Regions from separate parts of the Salinivibrio sp. MA440 genome, predicted to be linked through region 3. Evidence: riboswitches for the same ligand, from Rfam matches in the RefSeq annotation. Region 3 holds a riboswitch; each other region holds the start of a gene.
What was found. Region 3 has a riboswitch for thiamine pyrophosphate ahead of thiC (phosphomethylpyrimidine synthase ThiC). Riboswitches for the same ligand answer to the same signal wherever they lie in the genome.
Positions count from the first base shown of each region.

Region 1: linked by a shared signal. The riboswitch ahead of thiD (bifunctional hydroxymethylpyrimidine kinase/phosphomethylpyrimidine kinase) and the one ahead of thiC (phosphomethylpyrimidine synthase ThiC) in region 3 are both predicted to bind thiamine pyrophosphate.
Region 2: linked by a shared signal. The riboswitch ahead of thiB (thiamine ABC transporter substrate binding subunit) and the one ahead of thiC (phosphomethylpyrimidine synthase ThiC) in region 3 are both predicted to bind thiamine pyrophosphate.

Region 1 covers NZ_MUFI01000024.1:3,976-8,074, forward strand. The annotation lists gene BZG80_RS16230 (methyl-accepting chemotaxis protein) at 1-173, opposite strand, end outside; gene BZG80_RS08990 (ion channel) at 341-1,366, shown strand; gene thiD (bifunctional hydroxymethylpyrimidine kinase/phosphomethylpyrimidine kinase) at 1,389-2,258, opposite strand; TPP riboswitch at 2,321-2,421, opposite strand; gene BZG80_RS09000 (putative bifunctional diguanylate cyclase/phosphodiesterase) at 2,476-4,099, opposite strand, start outside.
Region 2 covers NZ_MUFI01000001.1:19,521-23,619, forward strand. The annotation lists gene leuD (3-isopropylmalate dehydratase small subunit) at 1-338, shown strand, start outside; gene BZG80_RS00080 (DUF547 domain-containing protein) at 483-1,274, shown strand; TPP riboswitch at 1,313-1,414, shown strand; gene thiB (thiamine ABC transporter substrate binding subunit) at 1,467-2,453, shown strand; gene thiP (thiamine/thiamine pyrophosphate ABC transporter permease) at 2,459-4,048, shown strand; gene thiQ (thiamine ABC transporter ATP-binding protein) at 4,042-4,099, shown strand, end outside.
Region 3 covers NZ_MUFI01000004.1:37-4,135, forward strand. The annotation lists partial or broken rRNA gene BZG80_RS01790 (23S ribosomal RNA) at 1-174, shown strand, start outside; rRNA gene rrf (5S ribosomal RNA) at 261-376, shown strand; tRNA gene BZG80_RS01800 (tRNA-Asp) at 436-512, shown strand; tRNA gene BZG80_RS01805 (tRNA-Trp) at 658-734, shown strand; gene crcB (fluoride efflux transporter CrcB) at 992-1,372, shown strand; TPP riboswitch at 1,428-1,527, shown strand; gene thiC (phosphomethylpyrimidine synthase ThiC) at 1,622-3,598, shown strand; gene thiE (thiamine phosphate synthase) at 3,595-4,099, shown strand, end outside.

The DNA.
Region 1 (4,099 bases), on a different contig from region 3:
GCGTCGATCGCTTTGCCGGTTTGGCGTTTTTTCGCGACGGTATCCAGCTCTGCCTGCAATGCGCCTTTCTCTGCATTCAGCGCGTCGATGGTATGATTAATTTGCTCAATTTTTTGCTGCAGAGCAACCTGCTTTTGCTGCTCTTGTTCAAGTTGACGCCGAGATATAAACACGCAAAGCCCTCCATTGATTCGCTCTCTCCATTGTACGCTTTGTAAGACAATACATGCATACAATCGATTAAACTGTGATCGCATTGACGCCAAGCGCCTGATTTACACTGTAAACCTGACGCAAATCACTTCATACTGCGATCACTGAAGTGAATGAGCGAAAATTTATGACCTTTTGGTTGCTTTTTAAACGTTGGATTATCAGCCGCTTCGCCCATTTGAACGGGCGTATGCTCGGCTTGGTGGTACTCGCCTATGGCGTGATTGGCTGGCTACTTTTATATGGAGCGGGCGAGACCGCGATGACCCAGTCGCTGAGCCGCTATGTGTATTACTTGATTGTGACGGCCTCGACCGTTGGCTACGGCGATTATTCCCCCGTTACTGAGTGGGGGCAATGGATCACGTCTTTTTGGATTATTCCCGGCGGCTTAGGGTTGTTTGCGGTGGTGATTGGGCATGTCACCGGATCACTGGTGGATTATTGGCGACGCGGGTTACAAGGAAAACGGAGTATTAGTGTGAAAAATCATCTTCTTATCTTAGGCTGGAACGGACAACGTACGATACAGCTTATTCGTTTATTGCAAAGCGGAGTGCATGGTGAGCGCCCGATTGTGCTTTGTGCGCGCGCAGAAATCGAAAACCCACTGCCTGGTGAGGTGGAATTTGTGCGCGTGGCAAGTTTTACCGATGCTGAAGGCATTGCTCGCGCCAAGGTCGAGCATGCCTCGAGTATTATTATTGATAACCCAGAAGATGATATTACTTTGTCAGCGGCTCTGTTCTGCGCACATAAAAATCCGTCAGCGCATTTATTAGCGTATTTTCAAGATGATGCGATAAGCCAAATCCTCAAACAGCACTACCCGCATGCGGAATGTGTGCCGTCGGTATCGGTCGAAATGCTAGCAAAAGCGGCGGTGGATCCCGGTTCAAGTCAGTTGCATCATGAGCTTTTGAGCACGTCACAAGGGATGACGCAATACTGTGCCCGTTATCCGAGTAACGCAACAGAAATCGATACCGGCGATCTCTTTGGTCAGCTCAAGCAAGAATATGACGCCACCTTAATTGGGATCGACCAAGGCCAAGGTATTGTTTTGAACCCGCCAGTGGGGACAAAAGTATTGCCGGGCGACCGTCTTTTTTATATCGCCGCCCAGCGCTTGCCGCATTGGTCCGCTGCGTAAGCACGCTATTTAATCAAATGCATTATTTAACGAGAGCGTGCGATTCAACCAACGCATGCTTGGATAAATAAACACTCTCATCAGCGGGGTAGGCGAAAAAATGATGTACCGGCCCTGCCCCTCTTCCAACGGTTAACTGTTGGCTATGCGCTAAGGCGTCAGTGAGATAACGCTTAGCCGCTCGCCCGGCGTCAATGGGTGTCAGTCCCTGCGCATAAAACGAGGCAATCGCCGCGGACAGTGAACAGCCTGTGCCATGGGTGTTAGGCGTTTCAATGCGGCGCGCACTCAGGGTTTGACACGTATCTCGGCTAATCCACACATCCAGACTCTCTGGCGCATGATGCAAGTGCCCGCCTTTTAGCATCACATACGGACATCCTAGCTTGCGCAGTGCCGGCACTAAGGCGTACATCTCCTCGGTGGTTGTCGGAACAGGACACCCGGTTAAACGCGCGGCTTCTGGCAAGTTGGGGGTTAAAATGGTCGCGCGCGGGATCAATGTATTGATCAGTGCATCCATGGCGTCATCATCTAATAACGGATCGCCGCTGGTGGCGATCATGACCGGATCGAGCACGACCGGTAAATGCGGGGAGCGCGCGAGCACAGCGGCTACTTCGCGAATAATCGCTTGGTTGGCGAGCATGCCGATTTTCACGGCACGTACCGGCATGTCGTATAACACAGCATTCAGTTGCGCGCGAACAAACGCTGGGTCGACCGGCGAGACGGCCTCAACGCCACAGGTATTTTGTGCAGTTAAGGCGGTGATCGCCGAGCAGGCATAGCCGCCCGTGGCTGAAATCGCTTTAATATCGGCTTGAATACCAGCTCCCCCACCGCTGTCTGAGCCGGCGATGGTGAGAATAACAGGTGGTGATTGGTTCATATTGGCCCCTTAATCATGAGGGGCGGAAGGAGACAAAACCACGCACGATGGCGCGACCTTGTGTGCTGAGCACGTCAGTTCCCTCCGCCAGTGCTAACTGGATCAGGTTCTACGGGTCCTGCTTTCGCAGTCTCAGCAATTGCTTGCTCCCCGACTAACACGGTCAGAATATAAACCTTAGTGATAAAGCGCAAGGTTGAGGGTGCTAATTGCGCGTTTAGGCCATCTCATTACTGTTGCTGGTTGCATTGCTATTGTTCGTTGCGTTGCTATTAATGGTCGCGTTGCCTTGGTTGGCGGTTTTAAGCAGTTGTTCAAATCCCTCTTGGATTAGCGGCCGTGCGTATAAAAAGCCCTGCACTTGGTCGCAGCCAATGGTTTGTAGCACATACTGCTGGTCCTCTTTTTCGACGCCCTCGGCGACCACACCATGACCAAAGCCATGGGCCAAATCAATCACGCTACCCACCAAGTGCTTATCACTGGCGTTGGTAGCCAAGTCTTGGATAAAGCTGCGATCAAGTTTGACCCAATCGACCGGTAACTGTTTAAGGTAACTGAGCGAGCTGTAGCCGGTGCCAAAGTCATCGAGGGCGATATGCATGCCTGCATCTCGCAATTGTTGTAGCTCTTTCAGTGCCACCGACATGTGCTGGATCAGTGCTGATTCTGTCACCTCTAATTGAATCAGATGCAAAGGGACATCAACTGCCTGGCACCGAGCTAAGACGCTGTCAGCAAAGCCGGGGCGAAACTGCTGGGCAGAAACATTGACTGACAGGTGAAAGCTATCGTTGATCAGTTTATTTTTTCGCCAACATTCAACCGCGGCTAAGGCCATCACCAGTACGTGGTCGCCCAGTTGGATCATGTCTGCGCTGCGTTCGGCGATGGGGATAAATTCCGCCGGACTGATGGCCCCAAGGGTCGGATGCTGCCAACGCAACAGCGCTTCCGCGCCTATCATCAAACCGCCGTCTAATCGCCATTTGGGTTGATACACCAGTGATAATTGTCCGCTTTGTAGTGCTGGCCCTAATTCGGTGCGAATCAAATGCGCGCGCTGAGCTTGGCTATCAAGCTCAGGCTGATATTCGCCGATAAGTTGGTCATCCGTCGGAATCGCTAAAATGGCTTGACGAAACAGTTGCGCCACATCTTGTGTCTCAAGCTCCGTGCGGCTGATACCAATGTGGCAACGTAAAAACATTAAACGCCCATCGAGCGTGTGATGTCCGCTGATCAACCGATTGATGCGCGCGGCTTTTTCTATGGCATGGTTATCGTGTTCTTCAATCAGCATCACCAGTCGTGTGCTATCCCAAACGCCAATGCGATGTGGGCGCGCCACTGTACTATTGGCTAGCAGATTGGCCACTTGTTTGTATAGTGCCTCTGTCATTAAATGACCTTGGTGTTTGGTCACCGCTTCCATGCCATCTAAGGCAATCATCATCACAGTCACCGGCCCTTTGCTCAGCTGGCGCTCAGCGGCATCTAATAATGCACGACGATTTGGTAGCCCGGTTAACGGATGGGTCAAAGAAAGCGCGCGTAAAGCCGCCGTTTGTTTGTTAACCAGCATTTGCAGCCGTGCCGCTTGATCGCGCTCTTTACGGGTTTTCAATTGCAGATACAAAAGGTTTTGAATCCGTTGCAACACCTCATCGTGATCAAAGGGTTTGCTGATGTAATCAATCGCGCCACGGCATAACGCTTGGTTACGCAAATTCAGGTCATTATCTGCGGTGAGTACCATCACGGGCGGGCAATGCTCATCTAAAGCGTCATTAAGATCATCCAGCACCAGTAAGCCAGAGCGCTGCGGCATCCGCATATCG
Region 2 (4,099 bases), on a different contig from region 3:
CTTGGGCGCTGGATGATTACGGTTTTAAAGTGATTATCGCCCCCAGTTTTGCCGATATTTTCTATGGCAACTGCATTAATAACCAAATGGTGCCGGTGACCCTTGAAGAAGGCCAAATCGATGCTTTATTTACGTATGTGGCCGAAAATGAAGGTGCGACGGTAACGCTAGATTTGCCCGCCCAAACCATCCGTGCCGGTGAACACTGCTTTAGCTTCCAGATGGATGATTTTCGCCATCATTGCTTACTCGAAGGTTTGGATAGTATCGGGCTGACGTTACAGCACGAAGCGGAAATTTCGCGCTTTGAGCAGCAAATACCTGATTTTTTGGTGTAATACCATCCACTCATCTCTCGCCAATAAGTGCTGATTATTCCGCATTTATTGGCGTTCCTTCCCATTTTTCTATCCTCAATGAAACCAACCGCTGACTCGCTTGGTCTAGTCTCAAAGAAGGTTTGATCGCATTAAGGACTGACAATGCAAAAACATTTGATACTTCTGTTCGGGCTAGTGTTTCCGCTCATCAGTCAAGCCGCGCCCAAAGCGGACTACTGGGCAATGTGGGATGCACATAATCCTGACAGCCAAGCCACCTTCACGCATCACAGTTGGCAAGTATTACTCGATAAGTATTTACAGCCTCAGGGGCAGCACACCTTATTTAACTACGCAGCCGTCACCGAGGCCGATAAAGCGACCCTCGATCATTACATTCGCATGCTTACCAAGCGCGATCCGCGCACCCTGAGCAAAGACGAACAATATGCTTACTGGGTCAACCTTTACAATGCGGTCACGGTGACGCTGATTTTGGACGCCTATCCAGTCAGTTCTATCACCAAACTCGGTGGACTCTTTAGCTTTGGTCCGTGGGATGATGACGTAGTGACGGTGGCGGGCGAAGCCCTCACGCTCAATGATATCGAACACCGTATTTTGCGTCCGCTATGGCAAGATCCGCGTACCCACTATGCGGTCAATTGTGCCAGCCTTGGCTGTCCTAACCTGCAACCGCAAGCCTTTCAAGCCGACACCTTGGATGCGCAATTAGAACAAGCTGCCTACACCTTTATTAATAGTGATAAAGGCGTGAGTCAGCAGGGTAATCAGTGGCAGCTTTCTTCTATCTATGAGTGGTTTGAGACTGACTTTGGCGGCAGTGAACAAGGGGTGATCACCCATATCAATCAATATAGAGACATCAAGCTTCCCAAGGATGCACGCTTGGATTATGACTACGACTGGACGCTTAACCAACTCGCGGACTAAAAGGCTTGGTGAACACTAAGCCAATCAGTACAATAGCACCGTACTCATTGGGGAGCCTCATGGCTGAGATTGCGCGCGGCGCTAAACCCATCGAACCTGATCCAGCTAACACTGGCGTAGGGATTGAGACTTGATGTTGCCATCAACTTGCCTCAACACCCACGCCCAACTTAGGAGCGTGCTGTGAAAGTTATTACCTCTGTTCTCACTCTGGTTTCTTTATCGCTGTTATCACTCAGCGCCCGTGCCGCCGACCCTCTAACGGTCTATACCTATGATTCTTTTATCGCCGATTGGGGCGCAGGGCCAAAAATCAAAGCCGAATTTGAAAAACGCTGTGACTGCCAATTAGAGTTTGTGTCTCTTAGTGACGGTGCTGCTCTGCTTAATCGCTTACGTATCGAAGGCAATACTACCAAGGCTGATATTGTACTCGGTATGGATACTAACTTGATGAAAGAAGCTGAGCGTAGCGGCATTGTCGCCGAGCACGCGGTGAATACGGAGCGCCTACAGGTACCCGGCGGTTGGGATAATCCCTACTTTATCCCCTACGATTACGGCTACTTTGCCTTTGTGTATGACACCACGCGTTTGCTCGACCCACCCAAAAGCTTGAAGGCTTTGATTGAGGAGCGTGACGATATCAGTGTGATTTACCAAGATCCACGCGTGTCAACAGTTGGCCAAGGCTTGATGCTGTGGATCCAAAAAGTATACGGCGATCAAAGCCAGCAGGCATGGCGCGACCTTGCCGACAACACTATTACCGTGACCAAAGGCTGGACCGAAGCGTACAACATGTTCCTCAACAAAGAGGCAGATATGGTGCTTTCATACACCTCTTCGCCCGCCTATCACCTGGTCGCTGACGATGATGACCGCTTTGCCGCCGCCATGTTTGAAGAAGGCCACTATATGCAAATTGAAGTGGCGGCGAAGTCTGCTTATACCGACCAACCAGAACGCGCCGATGCGTTTCTACAATTTATGCTCAGTGACGCAGCACAGTCTGTGATCCCAACCACGCAGTGGATGTACCCGGTCACCGATGTTAGCTTGCCTGACGCCTTCTATACGCTGAACAAACCAGAAGAGAGCCTGTTGTACCAGCCCGATGAAGTGATGGGTAACCGTCAGCAATGGGTGCGCGATTGGCAAACCGCTTTGGTTGAATAACGTCGATGCTTAACCCTTCTCGAACCTGGCCGGGCAGTCTCGCGGCCAGCTTGGTCGTATTATTAATTGGCAGCGCACTCTGGGCGCTGTTCTTACACAGTCAAGACTTGAAGCTGTCCGCCCTGTGGCAAGATGCCTATCTGCGCCATGTCACGCTGTTTAGCTTTAAGCAGGCTACCTTATCTGTGGTGCTCAGCGTTGGGCTCGCCATTCCTGTGGCCCATGCGCTGGCTCGGCGACAATTTCCAGGGAAAGCTTGGCTACTCAAACTGTTTGCCATGACCCTGGTGCTGCCGGTATTGGTGGGCGTGTTTGGATTGGTTGCCATCTACGGCCGTAGCGGTTGGATTGCACAAGCCTTCGCGTACTTTGATGCGGCGATGCCATTTTCTCTCTATGGCTTAAGCGGCATTTTGCTTGCGCATGTTTTCTTTAACCTGCCTTTTTCGGCCCAATTGATGGTGCAGGCCTTGGAAGGGATCCCGGCGGATCAAAGGCGCCTGGCAACCCAGCTTGGTCTAAGAGGCTGGCAACGTTTTCGCCACCTTGAATGGCCTTATCTGCGGCAAAGTCTACCCCATGTCGTCGGACTGGTATTCATGCTGTGTTTCACCAGCTTCGCCACCGTGATGGCATTAGGCGGTGGCCCCAAAGCGACCACCATTGAATTGGCTATCTATCAAGCCATTCATTTTGATTTTGACTTACAAACCGGTGCCGCTCTGGCGCTATGGCAAATGCTCTTGTGCGGCACCTTTGCTTTTATTGTGCAAACACTGACTCGGCCGATTGCCAACACCCCCAGCGAAGTGCAACCGCTTCCATCGGCACTCGATAGTCGCACGGCGAAGTGTTGGGACAGTCTCTGGATTGCGCTGACTTTATTGTTGGTTCTACCACCTCTCGGGGTTGTGATCGCGCGTGGCCTTAACCCTAGCGCGTTAATTGTGCTGAGCGACACGGCATTATGGCAAGCCACCATGCATTCACTGCTTATCGCTACCGGCGCAACCGTCTTGGCCTTCGTGTTGGCCACCTCTGTCATCTTAGCCAGTCGTCATTGGCGCTTGAACGGGCGTAAGAAACAAGCGAATGGCATTGAAACGTTAGGGGCGATGATTTTGGTGGTACCCAGTATTGTCCTCAGTACCGGGCTTTTTTTACTGTTTCGCCAGTTTAGCGATGTATTCAGCTTGGCGCTGTGGTTGGTGATGGCCGTGAACGCCCTGATGGCGTTGCCCTATTTAATAAAAGTACTGAGCGCGCCCGCCTATCAACTTGCCCAGTCCTATCACAATCTTTGCGCTACCTTGGGGCTAAAAGGTGTCAACCGTCTACGTCTTATCGAATGGCAGTGTTTACGCGCCCCGATCGCGCGCGGCGTGGCGGTAAGTTTTGTGTTATCGATGGGCGATCTTAGTGCGATCGCACTTTTTGGTAGCCAAAATTTTCAAACCCTGCCGCTCTATTTGTTTCGCTTGATGGGGAGCTACCAAATGGACGCAGGCGCTGCCGCTGCCATGCTATTACTGCTTACCAGTTTGGGTTGCTATGCCCTAATCACTCGTCTGATCCAATGGAGACACGCATGCTGACGCTTTCCAATGTCCACTATCGTTACCAGCAAGATTGGATGATCTTTGATG
Region 3 (4,099 bases):
GGCACAGATAAGCGCTGAAAGCATCTAAGCGCGAAGCTGGCCCCGAGATGAGTCATCCCTAGAGCTTCGAGCTCTCTAAAGGGTTGTTCTAGACTAGAACGTTGATAGGCAGGGTGTGTAAGCGCTGTGAGGCGTTGAGCTAACCTGTACTAATTGCCCGTGAGGCTTAACCATACAACACCCAAGAGGTTTTGGGTTGGACTTGAAATAAGCCAGTTGATTGTGGCGAGAACGAACAGCTTTCTAGATGACCAAATTTGCTTGGCGACCATAGCGCTTTGGACCCACCTGATTCCATGCCGAACTCAGTAGTGAAACGAAGCAGCGCCGATGGTAGTGTGGGGTCTCCCCATGTGAGAGTAGGACATCGCCAGGCTTTGATTACAATTGATTAAAGCAAAGAGATATAAGCCTTTAGTCATACAGAATTGGTGCGGAGTGGTAGTTCAGTTGGTTAGAATACCGGCCTGTCACGCCGGGGGTCGCGGGTTCGAGTCCCGTCCACTCCGCCACTACTTAGAAACCCTAGCTGAAAAGCTGGGGTTTTTTGTTATTGGCCGACCAGACAAATCGCTTTATAAATAAGCGATTAAACGTTTGACTAGTAATTGATGGTGGTAATTTGTCGCGAGATCGCTACAATAGGCAACTATCTACAGGGGTATAGCTCCAACTGGCAGAGCAGCGGATTCCAAATCCGCGTGTTGGGGGTTCGAATCCCTCTACCCCTGCCAAATATTAAAGCATCGACATCGTCGGTGCTTTTTTTGTATGTGAACATGCAAACCACAAAAAATCGTGTTGGGGGCTGGGCCGCCAGTCCGATCGAATCCCTCTACCCCTGCCAAATATTAAAGCATCGACATCGTCGGTGCTTTTTTTATGTCTACTGTCTGTGGTAGTAACCGCGCCTTTCTTCCTTTTTCTCCCTCCTGTTTCTTGTTCACATGTCGCGGTATGATGAGTTTTTACCAATCGAAAGGAGCACCCAGTGGTAAGCATATTGTGGGTAGGGCTTGGTGGCGCATTAGGGGCGTCCTCGCGTTTTTTAGTTTCAGAGTGGAGCGTCGCAGTGTTTGGTCGAGGATTCCCTTACGGCACCCTAATGGTTAATGTGCTGGGCTCATTAGCAATGGGCGTCTTTTTAGCGGCGATGAGCCAAGAGCTGATTGCCCCAGTGCCTTGGCGTCAACTGATTGCGATTGGCTTTTTAGGGGCTTTTACCACCTTCTCGACGTTCTCTGTCGATACCTTGATGCTGTTCCAACATGGAGAAACCGTGAAAGCCTTACTAAATGTTGGTTTGAATCTCGCCTTATGCCTCGGAGCGGCAGCGATGGGTGCTTGGCTGTTGGGACGTATTACCGGGTAATAGAAAACATCGCGTACGTCGCTTGTTGTTGCGGCGGTGATTTCTTATACTGGCGTTGAACTTGTCGGAGTGCCAATTGGCTGAGACCACATAAAGTGGGATCCGTTGAACCTGATCTGGTTAAGACCAGCGAAGGGAACAAGAGATGCTTCAGATCACAGACGCAACCCGTCTGCCATTTTGCTCACATCTCAAATTCAGCGTTTTCCGGCAAGCATTAATTCCCATAATGAACACCGGAGTAATGCTATGTCGACCCGTAAACAGGCCCGCCTTGAGGCCAAATCCTTTATCGATTCCCTCTCTGCGCAAACCTACCCTAACTCGGAAAAAGTCTATGTCGAGGGCTCGCGACCTGACATTCGCGTCGGGATGCGCGAGATCCATCTTTCCCCCACCTTTGTGGGCGGCAGCAAAGAAAAGCCTCAGTATGAAGACAATGAGTCCATTCGGGTTTATGACACATCAGGGCCTTATACCGACCCACAGAGTACTATCGATATTTACCAAGGCTTAGCGCCAGTGCGAAAAGCCTGGATCGATGAACGTGCCGATACGGAGTTTCTTGATGCGGTGAGCTCTGACTATGCCCAAACCCGCCTCAGTGATGAAACCTTGGATGAACTTCGCTTTAGTGCCTTACCATCTATCCGCCGCGCCAAACCTAATCAGTGTGTGACTCAACTGCATTACGCACGCCAAGGCATCATTACCCCAGAAATGGAATTTATCGCTATTCGCGAAAATATGGGTCGCCAGCAGTATCGTGAAGAGCAGCTCAATCGCCAGCACCCTGGGGAAAGCTTTGGTGCTCACTTGCCATCAAACATCACTCCCGAATTTGTGCGCCAAGAGATCGCCGAAGGGCGGGCGATTATTCCGGCTAACATTAATCACCCAGAAGCGGAGCCGATGATCATCGGGCGTAACTTCCTGGTGAAAGTGAATGCCAATATTGGTAACTCAGCGGTGAGCTCCTCAATAGAGGAAGAAACTGAAAAACTGGTATGGTCGACTCGTTGGGGTGCGGATACGGTGATGGATTTATCGACGGGCCGCAATATTCACGAAACCCGCGAGTGGATTTTACGTAATAGCCCAGTCCCGATTGGCACTGTGCCTATGTATCAGGCGCTTGAGAAAGTGAACGGCATTGCCGAAGACCTGACCTGGGAAGTAATGCGCGATACCTTGATAGAGCAAGCCGAGCAAGGGGTCGATTACTTTACCATTCACGCTGGGGTGCGTTTGCACTATGTGCCCATGACCGCCAATCGCGTGACTGGGATTGTCTCGCGCGGTGGATCGATTATCGCCAAATGGTGCTTGGCGCATCATCAAGAAAGTTTCCTGTATACCCATTTTCGCGAAATCTGCGAAATCTGTGCCGCTTACGACGTGTCTTTGTCGTTGGGCGATGGGCTGCGTCCCGGCTCAGTGGCAGACGCGAACGACGAAGCGCAATTCAGTGAGCTACGTACCCTGGGCGAGCTCACCAAGGTGGCATGGGAATACGATGTGCAGGTGATGATTGAAGGCCCTGGCCACGTGCCCATGCATATGATCAAAGAGAACATGGACGAGCAGCTCACCCATTGCCATGAAGCGCCTTTCTATACTCTCGGCCCGCTAACCACCGACATTGCTCCCGGTTACGATCATATTACCTCCGGCATTGGTGCGGCGATGATTGGCTGGTTTGGGTGTGCGATGCTCTGTTATGTCACGCCCAAAGAACATCTGGGTCTGCCCAATAAGGAGGATGTTAAAATTGGGCTTATCACCTACAAGCTTTGCGCGCATGCTGCGGACTTAGCTAAAGGACACCCGGGGGCGCAGGTGCGTGATAACGCCATTTCTAAAGCGCGCTTTGAATTCCGCTGGGAAGACCAGTTCAATCTATCCCTTGATCCGTTCACGGCACGCGCCTATCACGATGAAACACTGCCTCAAGAGTCGGGCAAGGTCGCACATTTTTGCTCGATGTGTGGACCGAAGTTCTGCTCCATGAAAATCAGCCAGGAAGTCCGGGACTACGCCAAAGAAAACGGCTATGCCGCCGCGGGTCAAGCGATTGATGTCGCTATGCTGGAAGACCCGTTAGCAGGCATGCAGCAAAAATCGCAAGAATTCCGAGAAAAAGGCAGTGAGCTCTACCTGCAAAAATCCCATCATTCGTCACCACAAGGCGCTGAGGTAGTGGACAGCGATAAGGTGGAGTCATGAGCCTGACCCCGTTTGCATCTATGTCTGAAGGTATAGGCCCATTATATCCGGTAGTGGACGATGTGGATTTGCTCGAACGCTTGCTTTGCTTGGGGGTGAAAACCGTGCAACTGCGTGTGAAGCAGCCAGCGCATCCACAATTGCTAGATTGGATACAGCGCGCGGTGGCATTGGGCCGCGCGCACCATGCGCAGGTGTTTATCAACGATCACTGGCAGCTCGCGCTTGAGGCTGGCGCCTATGGCGTTCATCTGGGGCAGCAAGACTTACAAGAGGCGGATCTTGACCGGCTCGCACGACAAGGCGTGCGCCTTGGCGTCTCGACGCGCAGTCCCGAGCAGCTCGCTGCAGCGGTTGAACTCACGCCCAGTTATCTTGCCATCGGCCATATTTTTCCCACCACCACCAAACAGCTCGCCGAGCCGCCGCAAGGCATTTCTGCGTTAGCACAGCAGGTGGCGACTGTTGATGGCCGTTTTCCGACGGTGGCGATTGGCGGTA